2 regions of the Oceanisphaera sediminis genome follow, and region 1 is predicted to be linked to the other one. Evidence: predicted binding sites of a transcription regulator. Region 1 holds the regulator's gene; the other holds the start of a gene.
The links. The regulator sigma-54, encoded in region 1, starts transcription at its own class of promoters, with help from an activator protein. The targets are predictions, from matches to a motif close to TGGCACNGTTTTNGCTT.

Region 2: a site for sigma-54 is predicted at 3,026-3,042, ahead of glnA (glutamate--ammonia ligase). Genes of this name have one in related genera too.

What each region holds. Positions count from the first base shown of each region.
Region 1 covers NZ_BAABDS010000038.1:47,933-52,770, reverse strand. The annotation lists gene lptC (LPS export ABC transporter periplasmic protein LptC) at 1-180, shown strand, start outside; gene lptA (lipopolysaccharide transport periplasmic protein LptA) at 149-679, shown strand; gene lptB (LPS export ABC transporter ATP-binding protein) at 682-1,407, shown strand; gene ABD827_RS12695 (RNA polymerase factor sigma-54) at 1,457-2,896, shown strand; gene hpf (ribosome hibernation promoting factor) at 2,921-3,208, shown strand; gene ptsN (PTS IIA-like nitrogen regulatory protein PtsN) at 3,211-3,657, shown strand; gene rapZ (RNase adapter RapZ) at 3,668-4,528, shown strand; gene ABD827_RS12675 (HPr family phosphocarrier protein) at 4,521-4,796, shown strand; gene mgtE (magnesium transporter) at 4,837-4,838, shown strand, end outside.
Region 2 covers NZ_BAABDS010000026.1:68,197-73,034, forward strand. The annotation lists gene ABD827_RS08300 (HlyD family secretion protein) at 1-356, shown strand, start outside; gene ABD827_RS08305 (DUF2955 domain-containing protein) at 367-1,383, shown strand; gene glnA (glutamate--ammonia ligase) at 1,538-2,947, opposite strand; gene typA (translational GTPase TypA) at 3,291-4,838, shown strand, end outside.

The DNA.
Region 1 (4,838 bases):
AGAACCCTGACCACCGAATATCTGGAACTGGATTTTATTAAGAATCAGCTGCGATCCAACCGGAACGTACAACTGAACAGCCCCACTTATCAGGCCCAGGGCCAGGGGCTGCTGGGCAAGCTTGATCAACAAACGGTGGAATTACTGCATGAAACCCGGGCAACCTACTTTACTCCTTAGCATCGGTGGCCTGCTGGCCCTCGGCCTGAGTCTGGCCGAGGCCAAAGAGGCAGACTTCAACCAGCCGGTGACCATCGATGCCGGTCGTCAGCTGGTGGAGCTGGTCGACAACAAGGTCACCTTCAGCGATCGGGTCGTGGTCAAACAAGGCACCATGGATGTGCAGGCCGACAAACTGGTGGTGATCCGCAACGACCAGGGCCTGCAATCGATGACCGCCCACGGCGCACCGGCCACCTACTATCAGGTGCTCGACAGCGGCCAGCCGGTCAAGGCCGAGGCCCGGGAAATCCACTACGATATGAAGGCACGCACCATCACCCTGCTGAAGGAAGCGAAGCTCACGCAAAACGACAATATCGTGACCGGCTACCGAATCCGCTACCATATCGACAAGGAGCAGATGGAAGCCGAAAGCCAGGGCGGAAAAGACCGCGTCACCACCATTTTTCTGCCCGAACAACTGCAGGACATAAATAAAAAAGAGACGCAGAACTGATCATGGCAACACTGAAAGCCCGCGGGCTGCAGAAAAGTTACAAGGGCCGCCAGGTGGTGGCCGATGTCAGCCTGACCGTCAACACCGGTCAGATCGTCGGCCTGCTCGGTCCCAACGGCGCCGGCAAGACCACCTCCTTCTACATGATAGTGGGCCTGGTACAGCGCGATGCCGGCAGCATCACCATCGACGAACAGGACATCAGCCATGAGCCCATGCATGTGCGAGCCCGGGCCGGTATCGGTTACCTGCCCCAGGAAGCGTCCATTTTTCGGCGCCTGAGCGTGGCCGACAACCTGATGGCGGTGCTCGAAACCCGCCAGGATCTGGATGCCGCCGGCCGCGACGAAAAAATGGAGCAGTTGCTGGAAGAGTTCAATATCACTCATATCCGCGACAGCGCCGGCATGAGCCTGTCCGGTGGCGAGCGCCGCCGGGTGGAAATAGCCCGGGCGCTGGCGGCCGATCCGCGTTTCATTCTGCTGGATGAGCCCTTCGCCGGGGTCGATCCCATCTCGGTGATCGATATCAAGAAAATCATCCTGCACCTGCGTGATCGCGGCCTGGGCGTGCTGATTACCGACCATAACGTGCGTGAGACCCTCGATGTCTGCGAACGGGCCTACATTGTCAGCCACGGTCATCGTATCGCCGCCGGCACACCGACCGAAATACTCGCGAACGAGCAGGTCAAGAAAGTCTATCTTGGTGAACAATTCAGCCTCTGAGCTGGCCCGCTGAAGACCCATGCGGTTGACATAGAAGGACTTTTCTACAATGAAGCCAACTCTTCAGTTACGTCTGGGGCAGCAACTGACCATGACCCCCCAGCTGCAACAGGCCATTCGCCTGCTGCAGCTGTCGAGCCTGGAGCTGCAGCAGGAAATTCAGCTGGCCCTGGAAAACAATCCCCTGCTGGAGCAGGAAGAGCCGGACAGCATAGAAGTGGCCGACGGTGGCAGCGACGAGCAAATGGCTGCCGATACCTCCATGGAGCAAAGCCAGCTGTCCGACGAACTGCCGATGGACACTCATTGGGATGATATCTATACCGCCTCCTCCGGCAGCAGTGGTAACGGCGGCCTGCCCGAAGGAATGGAAGATACCGTCTATCAGGGAGAAACCACCGAAACGCTGCAGGATTACCTGCTGTGGCAGATGCAGCTGACCCCCTTTAGTGAAACCGATCAGGCCATCGCCCTGGCCATTATCGACGCCATCGATGACGCCGGTTATCTGACCCAGGATCTGGAAGATATCCTCGCCGCCGTCTCCGGTGGCGACCAGGAAATCGAGGCAGACGAGGTGGAAGCGGTGTTGAAGCGCATTCAGCACTTCGACCCTGTCGGCGTCGCCGCCCGCAGCGTGCAGGAATGCCTGCGCATTCAACTCGAGCACTTTCCCGCCGACACTCCCTGGCTGAACGAGGCCCGTCTGGTGCTTGAGCAACACATGGATCTGCTCGGCAACCGGGACTATCGCACCCTGCAACGTAAAACCAGGCTGAAGGAAGAAGAACTCAGGGATGTGCTGGCCCTGATCCAGCAGCTGGAGCCCAGGCCCGGCAACAGCGTGATTCAGAGCAGTTCCGAGTACGTGATCCCGGATGTGGTGGTGACCAAACGCCAGGACGTCTGGGTTGCCGAACTCAATCATGACGCCATGCCCAAGGTACGGCTGAATCAGACCTACGCCGCCATGGCGCGCCAGCCCAGAAACAGTGAAGACGGCCAGTTTATTCGTAACCATTTGCAGGATGCCAAATGGTTTATCAAGAGCCTGGAAAGCCGAAATGAGACCTTGCTCAAGGTTGCCAATTGTATTGTTGAACAACAACAGGCATTCTTTGAGTACGGGCCCGAGGCCATGAAGCCGATGGTGCTGAATGATGTGGCCGAAGCGGTGGAAATGCACGAATCCACCATCTCCCGAGTGACCACGCAGAAATTCATGCATACCCCCAGAGGGGTGTTCGAGCTGAAGTATTTTTTCTCCAGCCATGTGGGTACCGACAGTGGCGGAGAATGTTCGTCGACGGCAATTCGCGCCCTGATCAGGAAACTGGTCGGTGCGGAAAACCCGGCCAAGCCACTGAGCGACAGTAAAATTGCCCAGTTGCTGGCCGAACAGGGGATACAGGTGGCCAGGCGGACCATCGCCAAGTACCGGGAGTCGCTGGCCATCCCCCCTTCCAATCAGCGTAAGCGCCTGATGTAAAGGCAGATCTAGAAGGAAGACGATATGCAAATAAATCTGACTGGACACCATGTAGAAGTCACCGATTCCCTGCGTGACTATGTGAACAGCAAGTTTGCCCGACTGGAGCGTCACTTCGACAACATCACCAATGTACACGTCGTCCTCACCCTGGAAAAATTGCAGCAGGTGGCCGAAGCCAAAATGCATCTCAGCGGCGGTGAAATTTTTGCCAACGCCCAACATGACGACATGTACGCCGCCATCGATGGCTTGATCGACAAGCTCGATCGCCAGATCATCAAACACAAAGAGAAGCTCAAGCAAAAATAACCATGGAAGTCGCCGACATACTGAGCAGGGACTGCACCCGCAGTGCAGTCCCCTGCACGAGCAAAAAACGAGCTCTCGAAATCATCAGCGAGCTGGCCGCCCTGCATCTCGATATCAGCAGCCAGCAGCTGTTCGACTGCCTGCTGGCCCGGGAAAAAATGGGCAGCACCGGCATCGGCAACGGTATTGCCATTCCCCATGGCCGTATCAGCAATGACAACCAGGCGACGGCGGTGCTACTCACCTTTGCCGAGCCGGTGGAGTTTGATGCCATTGACAATCAGCCCGTAGGCCTGGTATTCGCCCTGCTGGTACCGGAACAAGAATGTAAGCAGCATCTCAAGACGCTGTCATTGATTGCCGAAAAGCTCAGCAACAAACAGGTCTGCAAGCAGTTGCGCCAGGCCGGCAGCGATGACGAGCTCTATCACATCATGGTGTCTTCCTGAGGAGAACAATATGCAGCTGGTGATCGTCAGTGGTCGTTCGGGCTCGGGTAAAACCGTGGCCCTGCGTGTGCTCGAGGATCTGGGTTATTACTGTGTCGACAACCTGCCCGTCGAGCTGCTGCCCGAGCTGGTACAGATGCGTCGGCGCGAACCCGGTGAGGTGGCGGTCAGCATCGATGTACGCAACCTGCCCGACAGTGCCGACAAACTGGAAGCCTGTCTGGCCGACATCGGCGCCATGGAAGGGGTCAGCCTGTCCAGTATTTTTATCGACGCGGACAATGCCGCCCTGATCCGTCGCTTCGGCGACACTCGCCGGCTGCACCCCTTGTCTCGTCACAGCCTGACCCTGGACGAAGCCATCCGTCAGGAAACCCACCTGCTGGCGCCTCTGTCTTCCACCGCCGATCTGCGTATCGACACTTCCGATCTCAGTATTCACGATCTGAGCGAAATTATCCGCGCCCGTATTCTCGGCAAGAAGGAACGGGAACTGAACTGGGTATTCGAGTCTTTCGGCTACAAATACGGTATTTCTCAGGATGCGGATTTCGTGTTCGATGCCCGCTTTCTGCCCAACCCCCACTGGATAGCCGAGTTGCGCCCTTTCAGCGGCCAGGACGAGCCGGTCGCCAGCTACCTGAGCAGCCAGCCCGAGGTCACCAAATACCTGTGGCAGATTGAAAACCTGCTGGTCACCTGGATGCCGCACCTGGAACGCAACAACCGCAGTTACGTGACCGTCGCCATCGGTTGTACCGGTGGCAAGCACAGATCCGTGTATATCGTCGAGCAGCTCGCACAGATATTCCGGCAAATGGGCAAAAGCGTACAACTGCGCCACCGGACCCTGGAAAAGCAACATGACTAGAATCGAGCGGGATCTGCAAATCGTCAACAAGCTCGGGCTCCATGCCCGAGCCGCCATTCAGCTGGTACAGTTAACCCAGCAATTCGATGCCACCGTGACCGTTTGCAACCAGGAAAAACAGGCCCCGGCCAACAGCGTCATGGGCTTGCTGATGCTGGAAACCGCCCAAGGGCACGCCATTCGCGTCGTTGCCGAAGGGCCGGATGCAGAAGCAGCCATGAACGCCGTCTCCCGCCTGGTCGCCGACCGCTTCAACGAATCAGAATAATTCCCCTATCGCCTTCCCCCCGCAGAAGGCTGGAGTCCGGAT
Region 2 (4,838 bases), on a different contig from region 1:
TGAGTGCGGACTTGCGTGAAAAAAGCCTGCGCCATGTGCAGAGCGGCACCCCGGTTGACATCATCTTCGATGCCCTGCCGGGGCAAATCTTCGCCGGCCACGTTACCAGTATCGACAGCGGCGTCAGGGAAGGTCAGCAGGCGGCCGACGGGCTGCTGGCCCAGCCGGTCAATTCCGATCGCTGGGTACGCGACGCCCAGCGGCTGCGCACCCATATTGCACTGGATGATGCCTGGCCACCGCTGGCCACCGGCGCCAAGGCCACGGTGCAGCTGTATCCGGTCGACAACCCGGTGCTGAACGGCCTGGCCGCCATGCAGGCGCGGGTGGTCAGCCTGCTGCGTTACCTGTACTGAGGAGACAAGCATGGAACTGACCCCGGATCGGCTGCGCGTTTGTCTGCGTATCGCCTTTGGCAGTGCCGCCGGTATGCTGATCGCCAAGATGATGAACTGGAACTTCGGGGTTTTCTTCACCGTCTACCCCATGCTGTTGCTGGGCATGGTGCCGGTGCTGAACCGCTTCGTCAGCCTGCAGTTCATCGGCTCGTCGCTGCTGACCTCGCTCGAGATCATGGTGCTGCCCGGCCTGCTGAATCATTGGCCGCCGGCCTTTACGGTGGTGGTGTTCTGCCTGTTTCTGGGCCGGTTTCTGTTGATGGCCAGGGGGCCCATGCTGCTGTTTGGGGCCTCGGGTTGCGTCAGCCTCAGCATCATGCTGCATTTTTCCAGCTACCGGCAGTTCGACCTGGCCGACATGGCGATGAGCAATATCACCGCCTCGGTGTTATCGGTAGCGCTGGCATACATCGCCTACGCGGTGCTGCCGAATCGCGAGCCGCCGGTGGCGCGGGCGCTGCCCGCCAAAAGCGATAATATCATCCGTCATCAGGCGCTGCTGGGCGCCATAGTGGCGACCCTCAGTTTTACGGTGTTTCAGACAGTCGATCTGGTGGACTCGCTCTCGGCCCAGGTGGCGACGGTGCTGGTGCTGTTTCCCATGAGCTTTGTCGGGGCGGTGCAGTCGGGTCGTCAGCGTTGCATCGGCACCCTGCTCGGCTGTGCGCTGGGGCTGCTGACTCAGCTGTTTTTATACAGCTATTATCACAACCTGCTGTTGCTGACGCTGTCATTCTGGCTGTGCGCCATGGTGTTTGCACGCTGGCATGTAAAGGAAGGCATGCCCGGGGTTGGCTTTGCCGGTCTGACCACGGTGGGCATTCTATTCGGCCAGTATGTGTCACCGGAGCACGATCTGGTGTACAGCGCCCTGTACCGGATGAGCTCGATGACCATCGCTATTCTGCTGACCCTGTGCTGTGTGTATCTGGTGCACAAGGTGCTCAATCTTTTTCCTTCTACCCGACATGAGATTCTGGGGTGAGGGGTGAGGGGTGAGGGGTGAGGGGTGAGGAGTACGTCAGAGGCAACCTTGTTGCCTCTGGACTATGGCTCCAAAATACGACCAGACAACAAACAAAAAAAGGCCCGGTTTCCCGGGCCTTTCACTTTCCAGCTTATAGCTGACAGCTTACCGCTTAAACGGAATAGTACAGGTCGTATTCCAGCGGGTGCGTCGCCATGTTGATGGTTTCGGTTTCAACACGCTTGTACTTGATGTAGGCGTCGATGAACTCGTCGCTGAATACACCACCGCGGGTCAGGAACTCGCGATCCTGGTTCAGGTTGTCCAGTGCGTTGTCCAGAGACACGGCGACAGTCGGGATCTCGGCGGCTTCTTCGGCCGGCAGATCGTACAAGTCCTTGTCCATGGCATCGCCCGGGTGGATCTTGTTCTGAATACCGTCCAGGCCGGCCATCAGCAGCGCGGCGAAGCACAGGTACGGGTTGGCAGCCGGATCCGGGAAGCGGGTCTCGATACGACGAGCCTTGGGCGAGCCAACCAGCGGGATACGGATAGAGGCAGAACGGTTACGAGCCGAGTAGGCCAGCATAACAGGGGCTTCAAAGCCGGGTACCAGACGCTTGTAGGAGTTGGTGGCCGGGTTGGTGATGGCGTTCAGGGCGCGGGCGTGCTTGATGATACCGCCGATGTAGAACAGCGCGGTTTCAGACAGGCCACCGTACAGGTCGCCGGCGAACAGGTTTTCACCGTTCTTGGCCAGAGACTGGTGTACGTGCATGCCGGAACCGTTATCACCGACCAGCGGCTTGGGCATGAAGGTGGCGGTCTTGTTGAAGGCATGCGCTACGTTGTGAACCACATACTTGTAGATCTGAATTTCATCGGCCTTCAGGGTCAGGGTGTTGAACTTGCAGGCAATTTCGTTCTGGCCGGCCGTCGCCACCTCGTGGTGGTGCGCTTCAACCACCAGGCCCATCTCTTCCATCACCAGACACATGGCGGAACGGATGTCGTGGGAGGAGTCGATAGGAGCAACCGGGAAGTAGCCGCCCTTAACGCCGGGACGGTGACCCTTGTTGCCTTCGGCATATTCGCTGCCGGAGTTCCACTTGGCTTCTGAATCATCAATCTTGAAGAAGCTGCCGGCCATGTCGGTATGGAAGCGCACGTCGTCAAACATGAAGAATTCGGGCTCGGGACCGATCAGCACGGTGTCGGCGATGCCGGTAGACACCAGGTATTCTTCGGCGCGGCGGGCGATGGAGCGCGGGTCACGGTCATAGCCCTGCATGGTGCCCGGCTCGAGCACGTCACAGCGAATGTTCATGGTCGCGTCTTCGGTGAAGGGGTCCATCACCGCAGAAGCCGGATCGGGCATCAGTACCATGTCGGATTCGTGAATGGTCTTCCATGCGGTCATGGAAGAGCCATCGAACATCTTGCCTTCTTCAAAGAAGTCGTCGTTTATCTGATTGACCGGAATGCTGATATGCTGCTCTTTACCCTTGATATCGGTAAAGCGCAGATCGATGAATTTGACATCGTGTTCCTTGATCATGTCCATTACGTTTTCTACTGACATGGATTTCGACCTCCAAAAATAATCATCCTAGGGTTTGATGAACAAATTCATCAATTGCCATCGCTACAGATAAATACAAAGCGAAAACTGTGCCAGTTTGCCAAATGCTTGTCACACTGGTGTTTATCCTGATGTAAGAGAACCAATGACCGTTTTGATGCACTAAATTGGTGCATTAGTGGATCCTTTTGGTGCAGTAAGGCGCCGGCGCCGATCATCATGGTGCATTAAAAGCCCCTTGGGAAGTTGTCGAGCAGTAATTTTCAATTCTGCTAGGCAGATCCGAGGTGGGCGAGTAAAATGACGACGATTTTTTATCCACCCCCGGTATTTTGAGGCAGGAATGTTAGATAACTTACGTAATATCGCAATCATCGCGCACGTCGACCACGGTAAAACCACCCTGGTAGACAAGCTTCTGCAGCAGTCCGGCACGCTGGAAAGCCGTGGCGAAGCGGAAGAGCGAGTCATGGACTCCAATGACATAGAGCGGGAGCGCGGCATTACCATTCTTGCCAAGAACACCGCTATTCGCTGGACCGCTCCCGACGAGCAGGCATACCGCATCAACATCGTGGACACCCCGGGACACGCCGATTTCGGTGGTGAAGTGGAACGTGTTATGTCTATGGTTGACTCGGTACTGCTGCTGGTCGATGCGCAGGAAGGTCCCATGCCGCAGACTCGCTTCGTGACCCAGAAGGCATTTGCCCAGGGCCTGAAGCCCATCGTGGTCATCAACAAGGTCGATAAGCCGGGCGCGCGTCCCGACTGGGTACTGGACCAGATTTTCGATCTGTTCGATAACCTGGGTGCAACCGACGACCAGCTCGACTTCCAGGTTATTTATGCTTCCGGCATCAACGGTTGGGCAAGCCTGGATGTAGATGCGCCAGAACCGGACATGACCGCGCTGTTCCAGACCATCGTCGACCAGGTTCCGGCACCCGATGCCGATCTGGAAGGTCCGCTGCAGATGCAGATCTCCCAGCTGGATTATTCCTCTTATGTCGGTGTTATCGGCATCGGCCGCATCAAGCGCGGTACCGTTCGCGTCAACCAGCAGGTCACCGTCATCGGTGCCGATGGTCAGACTCGTAACGGTAAAGTGGGCATGGTCATGGGCTATCTTGGCCTGCTGCGCACCGAAGCCACCGAAGGTAACGCCGGTGACATCGTGGCCGTTACCGGCCTGGGCGAGCTGAAAATCTCCGATACCATCTGTGCGCAAGGTTCAGTCGAAGCACTGCCGCCGCTGTCTGTTGACGAGCCGACCGTGACCATGACCTTCCAGGTCAACAACTCGCCGTTCGCCGGCCTCGATGGCAAGTACGTGACCTCACGTAACATCATGGAGCGTCTGACGTCCGAGCTGGTGCACAACGTGGCACTGCGTGTTGAGCAGGGCGCCGATCCGGACAAGTTCCGCGTATCCGGCCGTGGTGAACTGCACCTGGGCATCCTGATCGAAAACATGCGTCGTGAAGGCTACGAGCTGGCGGTATCTCGTCCGGAAGTTATTCTGAAAACAGAAAACGGCGTCAAGATGGAACCTTTCGAGAACCTGACCGTCGACGTGGAAGAAGAGCACCAGGGCTCCATCATGGAGAAGCTGGGTGAGCGTAAAGCCGAAATGACCGACATGGTGCCGGATGGCAAGGGTCGTGTCCGTATCGACTTTATCGTTCCCGCCCGTGGCTTGATCGGTTTCCAGACCGAATTCATGACCCTGACTTCCGGTTCCGGTCTGATGAACCACAGCTTCGACCACTACGGTCCGCATAAAGGCGGCACCATCGGTGCTCGTACCAACGGCGTACTGATTTCCAACGCCAAGGGCAAGGCTTCTGCCTATTCGCTGTTCAACATTCAGGAACGCGGCCGTCTGTTT